3 regions of the Pedobacter riviphilus genome follow, and region 3 is predicted to be linked to each of the others. Evidence: riboswitches for the same ligand, from Rfam matches in the RefSeq annotation. Region 3 holds a riboswitch; each other region holds the start of a gene.
What was found. Region 3 has a riboswitch for S-adenosylmethionine ahead of H9N25_RS04165 (peroxiredoxin family protein). Riboswitches for the same ligand answer to the same signal wherever they lie in the genome.

Region 1: linked by a shared signal. The riboswitch ahead of metH (methionine synthase) and the one ahead of H9N25_RS04165 (peroxiredoxin family protein) in region 3 are both predicted to bind S-adenosylmethionine.
Region 2: linked by a shared signal. The riboswitch ahead of H9N25_RS08010 (O-acetylhomoserine aminocarboxypropyltransferase/cysteine synthase family protein) and the one ahead of H9N25_RS04165 (peroxiredoxin family protein) in region 3 are both predicted to bind S-adenosylmethionine.

What each region holds. Positions count from the first base shown of each region.
Region 1 is NZ_CP061171.1:5,403,879-5,409,009, reverse strand. Features, by position in the region: gene metH (methionine synthase) at 1-2,477, opposite strand, end outside; SAM riboswitch class I at 2,611-2,714, opposite strand; gene H9N25_RS22360 (Bax inhibitor-1/YccA family protein) at 2,828-3,583, opposite strand; gene H9N25_RS22355 (hypothetical protein) at 3,621-4,187, opposite strand; gene murQ (N-acetylmuramic acid 6-phosphate etherase) at 4,295-5,098, opposite strand.
Region 2 is NZ_CP061171.1:1,954,244-1,959,374, reverse strand. Features, by position in the region: gene H9N25_RS08020 (trans-sulfuration enzyme family protein) at 1-829, shown strand, start outside; gene H9N25_RS08015 (hypothetical protein) at 1,019-2,035, opposite strand; SAM riboswitch class I at 2,246-2,356, shown strand; gene H9N25_RS08010 (O-acetylhomoserine aminocarboxypropyltransferase/cysteine synthase family protein) at 2,624-3,955, shown strand; gene H9N25_RS08005 (homoserine O-acetyltransferase family protein) at 3,984-5,042, shown strand.
Region 3 is NZ_CP061171.1:990,334-995,464, reverse strand. Features, by position in the region: gene H9N25_RS04175 (YceI family protein) at 1-396, opposite strand, end outside; gene H9N25_RS04170 (peroxiredoxin family protein) at 429-1,748, opposite strand; gene H9N25_RS04165 (peroxiredoxin family protein) at 1,828-3,129, opposite strand; SAM riboswitch class I at 3,291-3,388, opposite strand; tRNA gene H9N25_RS04160 (tRNA-Cys) at 4,297-4,367, shown strand; SAM riboswitch class I at 4,372-4,471, shown strand; gene H9N25_RS04155 (hypothetical protein) at 4,550-4,729, shown strand; gene H9N25_RS04150 (DUF4833 domain-containing protein) at 4,924-5,131, shown strand, end outside.

The sequences.
Region 1 (5,131 bases), 1.4 Mb from region 3:
ATGGTAAAGCCTTCGCGTTCCATTTCTTTTGCAAAGTGAACCATTTCATCAAGTGATGGTGTAATTAAACCACTTAAACCAATAATATCGGCATTTATTTCCTTGGCTTTTTTAATGATCTCCTGCGCAGGAACCATCACGCCCATATCAACAATTTCGAAGTTGTTACAGGCTAAAACCACGCCCACAATATTTTTTCCTATATCGTGCACATCGCCCTTAACAGTGGCCATTAATACTTTTCCTGCGGAAGAGTTTTGATCCTGATCGGGATTATCCAGTTTCTCCTGTTCTATAAATGGCAATAAATAGGCTACGGCTTTTTTCATTACCCTTGCCGATTTAACCACCTGGGGCAAGAACATTTTTCCGGCACCGAATAAATCACCCACAATATTCATCCCGTCCATCAACGGCCCCTCGATTACCTGAATCGGGCGGGCATATTTTTGTCTGGCCTCCTCTACATCATCATCCAGGTATTCTACAATTCCTTTAACTAAAGAATGAGATAATCTCTCTTCAACAGAACCTTTTCTCCACTCTTCATCTTTAACCACCTCTTTACCTTTCGATTTTACAGTATCAGCATATTCTACTAAACGCTCTGTTGCATCTTCCCTTCGGTTTAAGAGTACATCTTCTACCCTTTCTAACAACTCGGGTGGAATTTCCTGGTAAACCTCCAACATCCCTGCATTTACAATTCCCATATCTAAACCAGCCTGAATGGCATGGTAAAGAAATGCCGAGTGCATGGCTTCTCGCACTACATTATTCCCCCTAAAAGAGAACGAAATGTTAGAAACCCCTCCACTCACTTTAGCATGAGGCAGGTTTTCTTTAATCCAACGGGTGGCATTTATAAAATCGACTGCATAATTATTATGCTCTTCCAATCCTGTTGCAACGGTTAAGATATTCGGATCGAAAATAATATCCTCTGCCGGGAAACCAATTTCATTCACCAGGATATCGTAACTTCTTTTGCAAATTTCCTTTCTACGCTCATAATTATCGGCCTGTCCCTGCTCATCAAAAGCCATTACTACTACCGCAGCACCATATTGCATAATTTTGCGGGCGCTTTCGCGGAATTTCTCCTCCCCTTCCTTTAAGGAGATGGAGTTTACAATCCCTTTTCCCTGCAAACATTTTAAGCCATTTTCAATAACCGACCATTTGGATGAATCGACCATGATGGGCAATTTAGCAATATCAGGTTCAGAGGCAATGAGATTTAAGAATTTGGTCATTGCCGCTTCCGAATCCAACATCCCTTCGTCCATGTTCACATCGATTACCTGCGCACCGCCCTCAACCTGTTGTAAGGCAACAGCCAATGCAGCCTCATAATCGCCACCTAAGATCAGTTTAGAGAATTTAGGGGATCCGGTAATATTTGTTCTTTCACCAATATTGACGAAAATGCTTTCTGGAGTGATGGTTACCGGTTCCAATCCGCTTAAACGCATGTAAGGCTCAAGCACTGGTACTTTCCTCGGCTCGGCTTTCCTCGCATTTTTAGCAATACAACCAATATGCTCTGGCGTGGTACCACAGCATCCACCCACAATGTTCACAAAACCTGATGCAATAAAATCGTCTACCAAATGTGCCGTTTCATGCGGTTGCTCATCGTAAGCTCCAAACTCATTTGGCAAACCAGCATTTGGATAGGCCGAAACATAACAACCTGCTTTTGCGGCAAGCTCCTCAATATGCGGACGCATTTCTTTAGCTCCCAAAGCACAGTTAAAACCAATACTTAATGGTTTAGCATGCATTACAGAGTTCAAAAAAGCTTCGGCTGTTTGGCCTGAAAGCGTTCTTCCAGAGGCATCTGTAATGGTACCAGAAATCATGATCTCCAGTTTACGGCCAATTACCTCTTCATATTTTTTAATGGCCACAATAGCCACTTTAGCATTTAACGTATCGAAAATGGTTTCGATTAATAATACATCAGAACCACCATCTACCAAACCACGTACCTGTTCGTAATAAGCAGCTTCCAGTTCATCAAAATAAACCGCCCTAAAACCAGGGTCGTTTACATTTGGCGACATGGAAAGGGTACGGTTGGTTGGGCCAATAGCACCGGCCACAAAGCATTTACGATCTGGATTTGCAGCCATAAATTCGTTTACAGCTTCTTTTGCCACACGTGCACCTTCAAAACTCATCTCGTAAGAAAGGTCTTCCATCTGGTAATCGGCCATGGAAATGCGCTGTGTACTGAACGTATTAGTTTCGATGATATCGGCACCAGCCGCCAGGTACTCCAGGTGTATTGTTTTAATAATATCCGGACGTGTGATGTTGAGCAAATCGTTATTGCCTTTTACATCACAGGGATGGTTTTTAAATCGTTCCCCTCTAAAATCTTCTTCGGTTAGGGTATATCGCTGAATCATGGTACCCATTGCACCATCAATCACCAAAATACGTTTTTCTAATTCTTCTCTTATGCTCATTCTTGTTGTAAGATTTGAGATATGAGACGTTAGATATGAGCATGGATAAGACGCAATGTCTCAAATCTCAAATCTATAGTCTCAAGTCTCTAAAAGGCTTATTTAAAAAGTTGGTACGTGAATCGTAATCCTAAACTTATCTGTTTCCGCTATTTGCAGAATAGAATTTAGCACCTTGTAGGTTACAGGTTGCTAAGACTTCGTTGGGTCTAATCCCTCCGTCTTTCTTAATAAGCATACAAAAATGCAACAAAGCAACATCAATTCCAAAATTTATCGCATTGCTACCAAATAAAATTACAAAGGCCACGCAAAACTGCGCGGCCTTAAGAATATTGTTCTGTTAATGATTACTTTCTGCTTCCGAAAATACGAAGTAAGAAAAGGAAGATATTTAAGAAATCTAAGTATAGAGATAGTGCAGCTACAATAGCCATTTTTTTAGATTCAATCTGAAGAACCTGTTCGCCGCTAGCTTCTATCCCTTCGCCAATTCTTTTAATTTTTTGCACATCATAAGCCGTTAATGCCGTAAATATGGCGATACCAATAAATGCCATAAACAAACTGAACTGTTCGCTTTGAATAAACATATTAATTACGCTGGCAATCACTAAGCCAATTACCCCAACCATTAAAATCGGCCCAAATTTACTTAGGTCGATATTGGTTGTATAGCCCATAAATGCCATAATTCCAAATATTCCGGCAGCTCCTGCAAAACAGCTCACTACTGAACCTGAAGTATAAGTTAACAAGATAAAACTTAAACTAACTCCAGTTAACACTGAATAAAGTACAAAAACGCCAATTAACGCCGGCAATGATAATCTACTTAATCCGAATCCCATTAATAAAACCAGTCCAAGCGGTGCAAACATGGCTACATAACCAAAAATTGACATGCTCACTTTACCAGTTGTTGGATTAATATTTAAAAGGTATTGCATTAACTGCTCATTGGTACCAAATAAATAGGCAGCTACTGTTGATAAACTCAATGCCACGAACATCCATAAGAAAACGTTTGCAAAGAATTTTTTAGAAACAGATTTTTCCTGTACAAAAACACTGTTGTCTTGATATTGATAATTTTGTTGTTCCATTTTAAATTTGTGTATTTAACTATATAAAAATAAATATTTAGTTTAATCTTTTTGTCAGCAGTTCTTCAACTTTTTTAAAGAACTGTAGTGGTTTTAGTGTGCGCCATGGCAGATTGTCAAATGCACCACCAAAGTTAATGTAATAATCGATGTTATTATCGCGAAACTCGGTGATTACGTGTTCCTGAAAATTTACCCCAACAATCCAGCCATCTTCTACTTCCTGAAACCACTCTTCATAATAACTGTCATCAGAGGCATGAAAATTCAGCACATTTTCACCGATCAGGATAAATTTATTAATGCCTTCGTCCATCATCAGCTCTAAAATATCGCGTTTCAGCAGCATAATATCGTTATTAATGGCATCGTTCCATTCCCCTATAAACTCTATAATGGCATAACTGCGGTCATAATCAACGTACAACACCTTCATGTACAGGGTATTCGAGCCGAACTCATCCCATTGTGGGTGCAGTAAAAAGTTATAAATCTGCTTATCGAAGTAAAGTTCCGAATATTCGGTATTGTAAAATGGCGAACGCTCATCTTCTGCCGAAATATAATCATCTCTCCACTGATAATAAGGCTCAATTTCGTGCATGCTTCTTTTTAATTATTGAATGGGTGAGTTTTGAATGAGTGAATGTTTGATACTGCTGCTGAGATCAATCATCCTCTAATTCTATCACTCAAGCATTCTCTCATTTTTTAATGTCCGGCTTCAACTGCTTTACGCACACTTCCATAACGGGTTAATAACTCTGCTGCTGCTTCATATCCTATATTCAGTTCATCGGCAACCATTTGTGTACCACGATCTACCAGCTTATGATTGGTTAACTGCATATCGACCATTTTATTGCCAACTACACGCCCCAACTGAACCATAACAGTAGTGCTTAACATGTTTAATACCATCTTTTGCGCCGTACCCGATTTCATCCGGGTAGAACCGGTAACAAACTCAGGCCCAACTACTACTTCAACCGGAAAATCAGATTCGGCAGCTATTGGCCCACCGGTATTGCAAACAATGCAGCCAGTTAAAATGCCATGCTTGCGTGCCGTGTTTAAACCACCGATGACGTACGGGGTAGTACCCGATGCTGCCAGGCCAACTAAACAATCTTTTTCATTAATCTCAAATTCCTGAAGATCTTTCCAGGCTTGTTCAGCATCATCTTCAGCAAATTCTACCGCTCTTCTAATGGCTGTATCGCCGCCAGCAATAATTCCTACAACCCAATCAAAAGGAACACCGTAAGTAGGCGGGCATTCTGAAGCATCTACTACACCTAAACGGCCACTTGTACCTGCACCTATATAAAAGAGACGGCCACCTTTTTTCATCCGTCCAGCCACTGCCGACGTTAATTTTTCAATCTGAGGCAAACATTTTTCAACTGCAAATGCTACAGTTTTATCTTCGTTATTAATGCCCTGCAAAACTTCTAATACCGACATCTGATCGATGTGGTCATAGTTAGATTCTTGCTCGGTAACTCTATTCATAAATTTAATTTTGATAAAATTCGGTAAATTCTT
Region 2 (5,131 bases), 960 kb from region 3:
TGATATGTATTGGGGTATTAAAAAGCAATTACTTACTATTTTTAACGATAGTTTGGAGTTTGATTTTATTGATCAGACTGATTTAAATCTGATACAATCGAGCATTAAACCTAATACCAAACTGATCTGGATCGAAACCCCATCCAATCCGTTATTAAAGGTTACAGATATACAAGAGATTGCCAAAATAGCCAAAGCTAAAAACATCACTTTAGCCTGCGATAGTACCTTCGCCTCGCCTATTTTACAAAATCCGGTTTTATTAGGTGCTGATATTGTAATGCATAGCAGTACTAAATATCTTGGCGGTCATAGTGATGTGCTCGGCGGTATTTTAGTAACCGCTAAAAAAGATGAGTTATGGGAGAAAATCAAAAACATTCAGCAAACTGGTGGTGCGGTCCCTTCCCCTTTCGATTGTTTTCTCTTAACCAGAAGTATTAAAACGCTGGCTTATCGTATGAAAGGCCACTGTGAAAATGGAAAGCTTATCGCTGACTATTTAAACGGACACCCGAATGTTGAAGCTGTTTTTTATCCTGGATTGGAAAATCACCCACAACACGCAATTGCAAAGAAACAAATGAAAGATTTTGGTGGGATGATGTCGTTCTTAGTTAAAGGAGATGTTGAAGCTGCACATCAGGTGGTGAATAAGGTAAAGTTATTTGCGCAAGCGACGAGTTTAGGAGGTGTAGAGAGTTTAATTGAGCACCGCTATTCGGTGGAAGGCCCCGATAGCAAAACGCCAAAAAACTTACTCCGTATTTCTGTAGGCTTAGAGCATGTTGATGATATTATTGCCGATTTAGCACAGGCGCTGGGGTAAAATATAAAACCTATATGGACTTAAAGACCTTATAGGTTTCTAGTTATTACGAACCTTTGTTTCTAAACCCGATTGCAGCGATATCCTTTTTGGCTGTCATCCTGAGCGAAGTCGAAGGATAGCCAAAAAGATAAAGCGTAAAGCGGGACTGCAATACCCTAAGGATTACAGAACCCTAATTTCCAAAACTTATTTAGGATTACAAATCGTGGTTAATTTCAAGGAATAATTTGCCTCCAAGGGCTCATTAGTCTGCGCTAAACGTTGCGATCCAGTATTGGCTGGACAGGCAATATCTCCTGCTGCATCATAAACCAGCCTAGCTCCATTTGCCAATAATTCTTTTGGTACATATACCTGCACTTTGGTAATCGAATAACCAGAAGGAAAATAACGCACATAATAACCGTCAGGGTGTTTAGTCCAGATACCACTTGGCACATCGCTTCTTGGAGGAGCCATACCTGCTATAATGGCGTACTTTTCCATGTCGGCATAAGTATAATTTCCAGAAGCTACTAGTTGGCGAATATTATTTTCTGCTTCAAAAACGGCCCTCACGCCTGATGGTAACTGATCTTTAGCTTTTTCCATTACATCAAAAGGCAAAACACCTAAAGCACCTCCTTCTAATTGCGTAAGTTGTTTCGGTGTTAATAATTTTATCGCAGTAAGTTTAACCTGTCCATTGAAATCGGCAAATTTCGTTCTGGCGATAATGGTCCATAACAACGTCTGGATATCATGTTGTTCAACATCAGGATGTTTTTCTGCACTTTTAAGTATAGAAACCACAATTTCTTCTTTCGGCCCTAAAACTGGGGCAAACATATATCCATCTCCTTTTGATGGCGCAAAAGTTCCGGCTTTTAGGCAGTAGCTTTTATTGGTCATTTCGTAAAGCCCCTCGCAAAGCACGAAACCGCCTTCTGGATTTTTAGGCAGTAAATACAAGGGCTGGGCTTTTAAATTTAATGAATTAATAAAATCAGGCTGTTTTTCGCCTTCTCTATTTACATCTTCAAAATTAGTGGTAATGGCAGCAGGTTGCTTTAAAAACTTGTCTACGCCTAATGCTTTAGCACCCTGGGCCGTGCCAACTTTTAGTAATTTGTCCTTCAAACCACCAAACTGGGCGTTTGCATTACTTAAACACATTGCAGTTAGTAGCAGGCCTAAACCTAAAGCTTTTATATTTTTCATCATGATTAAATTTAGATAGGTAACACAAACTTAGAATTTTAAGCGTTAATTTTATATTAAAAGTTTTAGTTTGGTATATCGCTATAAAAATACATCACTCATTTTCAATGTCTTAGTGTAAATTCGAAATTTTATTTTGTCGATTAAAATTTAATTCAGACATTTGGAATATTATTTGGCGGAAAGCTAAATAAAAGTCAATCTTCACAGGTTGATTTATAAAGAAGTGGCGAGAGACTGGCTCGATGACCCACTGGCAACCCTCAGAAAGAGAAGGTGCCAATTCCTGACCGGATAACATGGTGTTATTTGGAGATATAAATTAGAACTGATGAAAACATTAAATCTTCAATCGCTGGGCGAACCCAAATCAAACCTTAAGAAGTTAGAACGAGCTTCTATTTCTATTACTTGTTGTGATATGCGCGCGATTGCTTGTATGTGCTGTTGCATACTGTAATTTAAAAATCTTCCTTTTTTGTTTCTTTCAAACTGGAAGGTCCCGAAAAATCGGGATACGCCTTGTTACATTTTACGATTGCCCAAAATCTTAATGCATTTACCCACTCAACAATTAAAAAAATAGATACTATGTCAACATCATATAAATTTGAAACTTTACAATTACACGCTGGCCAGGAAATAGATCCAACAACAGGTTCAAGGGCTGTTCCCATTTACCAAACCACTTCTTATGGTTTTAAAAACGCTGAGCATGGCGCAAATTTATTTGCCTTAAAAGAATTTGGCAATATCTACACCAGGATTATGAATCCTACCAACGATGTTTTCGAAAAACGTATAGCAGCCTTAGAAGGTGGTGTAGCTGCTTTGGCTGTTGCATCGGGGCAAGCTGCTCAATTTATAGCGTTAAATAACATATTGGAAGCTGGTGATAGCATTGTTTCTTCATCTCACATTTACGGTGGAACTTACAACCAATTTAAAGTAGCTTTTAAACGTTTGGGTATACATGTCGATTTTGCAAATCCAGATGTACCTGAAGAATTTGAAGCTAAAATTACCGATAAAACTAAAGCCATTTATCTCGAAACCATCGGAAATCCGGCGTTTAGCGTTCCAGATTTCGAAAAAATTGCCGCCATTGCAAAAAAATACGATCTCCCTTTAATAGTCGACAATACTTTTGGTGCAGGAGGTTATTTGTTTAAACCATTGGAACATGGTGCCAATATTGTTGTAGAATCTGCAACGAAATGGATCGGTGGCCATGGAACAAGCATTGGCGGAGTAATAGTTGACGGTGGAAATTACAACTGGGGCAATGGCAAATTTCCTCAGTTCTCTGAGCCTTCTGAAGGCTATCATGGTTTGGTTTTTAGTGATGTTTTTGGTATCGGTGGACCATTTGGAAACATCCAGTTTATCATCCGTGCCCGTGTAGAGGGATTAAGAGATCTTGGGCCTGCCCTATCGCCTTTCAATTCTTTTCTTTTATTACAAGGATTAGAAACATTATCGCTCCGCGTACAACGTCATGTAGATAATGCATTAGAATTGGCCACCTGGTTAGAAAACCATCCATTAGTTAAAGAAGTTCAGTACCCTGGCTTAGCCAGCAGTAAATACAATAACCTGGCTAAAAAATATTTAAGCAATGGTTTTGGCGCAGTTTTATCTTTCGAGTTAGCCGGAAGCAAAGAAAATGCAACACAGGTAATTGATAGCTTAAAACTGGTATCTCACCTGGCCAATGTGGGTGATGCAAAAACGCTGATCATTCAACCTTCGGCCACAACACACCAACAATTAAGCGAAACGGAACAATTAGCTGCAGGTGTAAAACCGAATGCTTTAAGGGTATCAGTAGGCATTGAGCATATTGATGATATTAAAGCCGATTTCGAACAGGCATTTGCAACAATTAATGCTTCAGTTCCAACAGAGAGTTTACAAGCCTAACCGTTAATATTCCGAATACAACAAAACAATGAGTACAGCATCAACATATCATTATAACAAACAGTTTAAATTAGAAAGCGGAAAAAAAATCCGTAACCTGCAAATTGCATATCAAACTTATGGCAAATTAAATGCAAATAAAGATAATGTGATTTGGGTTTGCCATGCACTTACTGCCAATGCTGATGTTTTTGAATGGTGGGAAGGTTTGTTCGGTGAAAATGCTTTATTCAATCCGGAAGAGCATTATGTTGTTTGTGCTAATGTTTTAGGCTCGCATTATGGTAGTACAAACCCATTAAGTACTAATCCGGTAACGGGCTTACCTTATTACCTTTCTTTTCCGCAGTTTACCATCCGCGATTTAGTATCGGCACACCAGTTATTGGCTGCGCATTTAGGTATTAATTATATTAAATTATTAATCGGAGGTTCTTTAGGCGGGCAACAAGCTGTTGAATGGAGTATTTCGGAACCGAATAAAATCGAAAACCTGATCTTGATTGCCACCAATGCAGCACATTCTCCTTGGGGAATTGCTTTTAACGAAAGTCAGCGTTTGGCCATTACTACCGATAGAACTTTTTATGCCAACCAACCAAACGGTGGCAGCAAAGGTTTAAAAACAGCCCGTAGCATTGCGCTATTAAGTTATAGAACCTACAGTGCTTACGGCAGTACGCAGGTAGAAAGTGTAAACGATAAGACCGACAATTTCAGATCGTCTTCTTATCAGAACTATCAGGGAGAAAAACTGATCAACCGCTTTAACGCTTACAGTTATTATTATTTAACCAAAGCAATGGACAGCCACAATGTAGGCCGTAACCGCAAAAGCATTGCCGATGCACTAAAACTAATTACGGCAAATACCTTGGTAATCGGGATAGAAAATGACGTTTTATTTCCTTTATCGGAACAAAAATATCTGGCCGATCATATCCCGGGAGCAGAATTTAGTGCTTTGCACTCAGATTATGGCCATGATGGATTTTTAATCGAAACAGATGCTTTGACTAACATAATCGGAAACTTTATTAAGGAAAGCCGGAATAAAAAGATAATTAAACTGCAGCACACTGCATAGGAGGTAGAAGGTTATGGTTTAGGGATAAAGTGAATAGCTAATACCTGTACTATCAAATTCAACAAAAAATAATATAAAATAAATGCAGT
Region 3 (5,131 bases):
GGCAGAAGTGATATTGAATGTAGCTTTATCAAACTTATCAACAGCAAAAAAATCAGCACTTTTTAAGTGCCCCAATAGTTTTGCATTGGTTTCTTTATCCGTTAAATCGGTAACCGCAATGGTTTTTGTATCGAGTTCGAAACTACCGCCTTTTAGCACTTTATTATCTAAAGTCAGCGATCCAGAAGTTACATTGATGGTGCCTGAATGTTCTCCAGTTACCTTTTTAGCTAACCATGTTAATTTACTTTGTTCAGGGCTTACTTTATAGTTTACCAATTTCCTTGATGTGGCTTCGGTAGCTACCTTTAGTTTAGGTTTAGGCCCGTTTAAAGCGATGAAAGATGAAGCTACAACTGTGGTAGCAATAAGTGCAATCGTTTTATACTGTAACATGTTATATATGGTATTTAGTTTTGGTGGTTTAGTTATTTTCCATTTGCTTGTGCCTCAAAATAGGCTGCTGATGGTACTGGTTCTGCGATTAATTCATCCAGAACTTTATTGAATTTTTTCTCGTAATCATCGTAATATTTACCTGTAACGGTACCAGTGTAACCCGTGTATATTTCGCGTACTTCTCCTTTTCTATCGATAATAATGGTGGTTGGATAAGCAATGAATTTGTTTAATGCCGGAAGTTTATCGGCAACCAATCTTTTATCGGCCAATCCGCCAAATAGGATATCGTATTTAATGTTGTATTTATCGCGAAGCTTTCCAAGTGTATATTTTCCATACTCAAGATCATCTTTCTGCTCGAAACCAATGGCGATGGCTTCTACCCCTCTTTTCGAATTTTTATTGAACCAAGGAGAAAGGAATACGGTTTGGTCGGTACAGTTGGGGCACCAGGTACCCACCAGTTCTACAATCACAACCTTACCTTTATATTTATCATCAGTTAACGAAACAGGTTTGCCATTCAGATCGGGAAAAGTAAAAGCAAGTTTTTTAACACCTTCCTTTAAATGTGTTAGTTTATAAGGATCTGGCAATTCTGCCTTACTGTCTTTTACGCCGGTAAACTTTAAGTTATCGTAAATGCCCTGGCTAATTTCACCCGAAAGTGTACCGTCTTCGTTAATGGTACCCTTATAAATTTTAGGGCTTGGTCCACTAAAACCAGAAAGTACAAATTGATTTCCCTGAACGGTACCTTCAAGCTCACGGCTATCGCCGGTTACCTGCATAATTACACCAGTAAGTTTATTTCCTTCTTGTTTTAATATGGCAACTTTGTTTGGAACAGCTTCTTTAGAAAAACCTTTAAACTCCCATTTACCAGTTAAATTGGCAACAGGTGCAACGTCTTTTCCCGGCTCAACAAAACGGTAAGATTTACCTTGCTCTGCAGTAAAAGGCAAAGCATTGCCCTGCAAACCTGGCACCAGGCTTCTATATTCGCCAGAGATCCGGCCATCACTTTCAATTTTGGCCACCAAAGCTGCATCGTAAGTATTCATTTTGATAAATAGTGAATCCTGTCCCAGGTATTTGATGTGGAAATCGTCTCTCCGCGTACCGTTTAACAGTGTAAACGTGGCATGCGCTGCATCTTTTCCTTTCAGTTCGAAATTAAAAGGCACTTCTGTTTCAGCTACCTTAAAAACACCACGCCAAATTCCTTCTTTTATAAATTTTTTGGCTGTTTTCGGTTCTTCATGCACCTTATTTACAGCAAAGGCTGTTGTAGAAATGAGCGATGCCAGTGCCAGCACCTGCATTTTAGCAAAGTAAGTTTTCATCTTGTATAGTTTTAAGTGTAGGTTAAAATATAGGCTGCAATGAAATACAGCCTAATATTTTGTTTATACTTAGTTTAGGTTATTTACTTTTTAGTGTTTCTGCTGAAGCCAGTTTTTCGGGTACTGGTTCAGCAATCAGCTCGTCGAGCACTTTGTTAAATTTGGTTTCGTAATCGTTAAAGTATTTTCCGGTTACGGTGCCTGTATAGCCGGTATAAATTTCTCTTACATTTCCTTTTCTATCGATAATGATGGTTGTTGGAAAAGCAATGAATTTATTTAGCGCAGGCAGTTTTTCAGCCACTACTTTTTTATCGGCAATGCCACCAAACAGGATATCGTAAGTGATACCATATTTCTCTTTCAATTTACCCAACGTGTATTTGGCATATTCGAGATCATCTTTTTGTTCGAAACCAATCGCAATGGCTTCCACGCCTCGTTTTTGGTTCTTTTTAAACCATGGCGAAAGAAAAACCGTTTGATCGGTACAATTTGGGCACCAGGTACCAATCGTTTCAATAATTACGACCTTACCTTTGTATTTATCATCACTTAAGGAAACATTTTTTCCTGTTAGATCTGGAAAGGTAAAATCAAGTTTTTTATAACCTTCTTTAAGAAAAGTAAGCTTGTAAGGATCAGGAAGCTCGGCATTTTCGTTGCGCTGGCCATCAAATTTCAGGTTTTTATAAATTCCGAAACCCTGTTCACCAGTAATGCTGTTATCGTCGTTAATTTTTCCTTTTACAATAAAAGGACTTGGTCCGGTAAAGCCAGACAACTCAAATTCATCACCCTGTACAGTACCTTCAAGCTCCCGTGTATCGCCCACAACAGTCATGATTACTCCGGTAAGTTTATTTCCATTCTGCTTTAATAAAGCAATAGATGCTGGTACAGCTTCTTTGGTATAGGTTTTTATTTCCCACTTGCCAGAGATATTGTGTTTTGGTGCGATATCTTTTCCAGGTTCTACAAAGCGGTAATTTTTACCATGCTCTGCTACAAAGGGAAGTGAATTGCCCCTGAAACCAGGTACCAGACTGCGGTATTCGCCCGATAAAGTGCCATCAGTTTCTATTTTTGCCACCAAAGCAGCATCGTAGGTATTCATTTTTACATAGATGGAATCATCACCACGTCTTTCTACATGAAAATCATCACGTCTGGAGCCATTAATTAAAGTTAAGATGGCCGTTTGAGGATTTTTACCTTTTAATTCGAAGTTAAATGGCACTTTTGATTCGCTTACATTAAACTCGCCCCTCCAAATCCCTTCTTTTGGGAATGGTTTTGCCACCTTGGCGGATGCAATGCCTCCCAGTAACAGGACTGAGGTGGTTAGGCATGCAATTCTTGAGGAAATTTTCATTTTCATAATCATCATTATTAGTTAAACACTATCGTTTTAGAGTTTTTAATAACAAGGCACGATTTCTCCCACAGAAAACCATATAGCACAGATACAGGCTGTTTAAACAACTGTTATGCTTTTAATGAAATCCCTAACAGGAAACGTGAGTTTACTTGTTATTGGTTAATTTATAATCTATTGCTAGATCAGTTTGAGCACTTTTTCCTATGGAAAGTTGCTAGAAGTTCAACGAGTACTGACTCTCCCTTCTTCTGTATAAATCAACTAATTAATGGTGGTGAATTAATTAGAGTAATAACCTAAACTAGTGGTGGTGATTAGTTTGGGCTGTTCCTGATACCCCGGCAACTTATTGACTTAAATACATGACCACCATAATATTCTATCAAAAGGCCCCGGGGTACCAGGATTTTTAAATAAGAATATCTGAATGAAAACCTTTAACAGGTGATCTGTATCTTAGCTTATATTAGCGGCAACAGCAGTTATACTGATCTGAATAATTGATCAGGGGATATGGCTGAGGTTGTCTGCGGAGTTTCATCTTGAACGTAAATTTGCTAGTGAACTATTATTTTTTTTGTAAAGGTATAAACTTCGTTTAATTTAAACAAGTATTCCTATAGATTTTATAGACTTTATCAGTAAACAATTGATTTACAGAAATATAATTTACAATTAAAGAAGAAATTGGACTGAGGGAATTATGCAAGGGCGTAGCATTAGGCCGTTCGGAGAGGCAGGTATCTTAACAAGAAAGCAAAAGAGTAGTGATGATAGGTATAGGCGAATCGTCATTTCCTTCGCTAAGCAAAGGAAATGACGACCGATTTTCTAAATCAGTCTTTGTTAACGCAGTCAAGAATCTTTAACCTTAATTTATTGAATACTAAAGTCATCTTGTAAATCTAGTTGCATCCGATAACTATCGGATCACGATGGCGAGTTGTATGCGAGTAATCATCATCCTCACCTTGTTTCAGGATCTACCTGCAATTTATTTTAAATACACAAACAACTAAAAACCAATAAATTACACCATAAAACAAGCTCAACAATCAGAAATCTCACAAAAAAACTACTATTTCTATAGAAATTATAGTAATTAATTTTTACTTTTGCTGAGTCTTCTTCAAAAAGTGAATCTAAAGCTACTTGAAAAGACCATATAGTCATGTGGCCGAGTGGTTAGGTAAAGGTCTGCAAAACCTAGTACGGCGGTTCGATTCCGTCCATGACGTCTAATACTTATCAAGAAAGACGTAGGGAATGGCCCTTTGATGTCTTAGCAACCTGTTGTGTAACAAGGTGCTAATTCCTTCTGCAATGGCAGAAAAGATGAGTTTGAAAGCAGATTTCTTAACTGTTTTCGGCGAACAATCAATGGCCATCCCCTTCAAATTGGTAACCTAAACTTAATAATATGTCAGTTTATTTTGATTATCCATCCATCAGGGATTTTTTCGAGATCCACGGAAACACTTCCTGCGAAAAATTAGATGATTATGAACATTGTAAGGCAGAATCAGACCGGCTTTATAATGAACAGCTTAATGAGATCGATGAAGAAATTCTGCATGATCAACCCAAAACCGACACTTAAAAAGTACTCAAATCTTTTAAAAGCTCTCTTAAATAAACAAGCCTAAAATGTATTTAACACCACCTAGACTACTCATTCTACTTAAAACCTCGTTCATTATAGTTTTAACCTTCTTCTTGTTTTCACCTCTAGCATGGACACAGTCGAAAGATCCATCCCCGCTCAGTTTTCCAACACCTAAAAATATAGATCATATGCTGTTTTACCTCCAGCGTGATCCGAATACAAACACTTTAATTTATGCATTAAATCTCAAAGAAAACGGGACTATCAATAGCGATGCTCCTATTCAGGTTTATTGGATCCGGTACGGTGAAAAAGGACAGAAAAAGGATCTCGGTTATATCCAACGCAAGTTTGCCTACGGTATCGACACGAAGGCCCTTGGCGCCGATAAATATG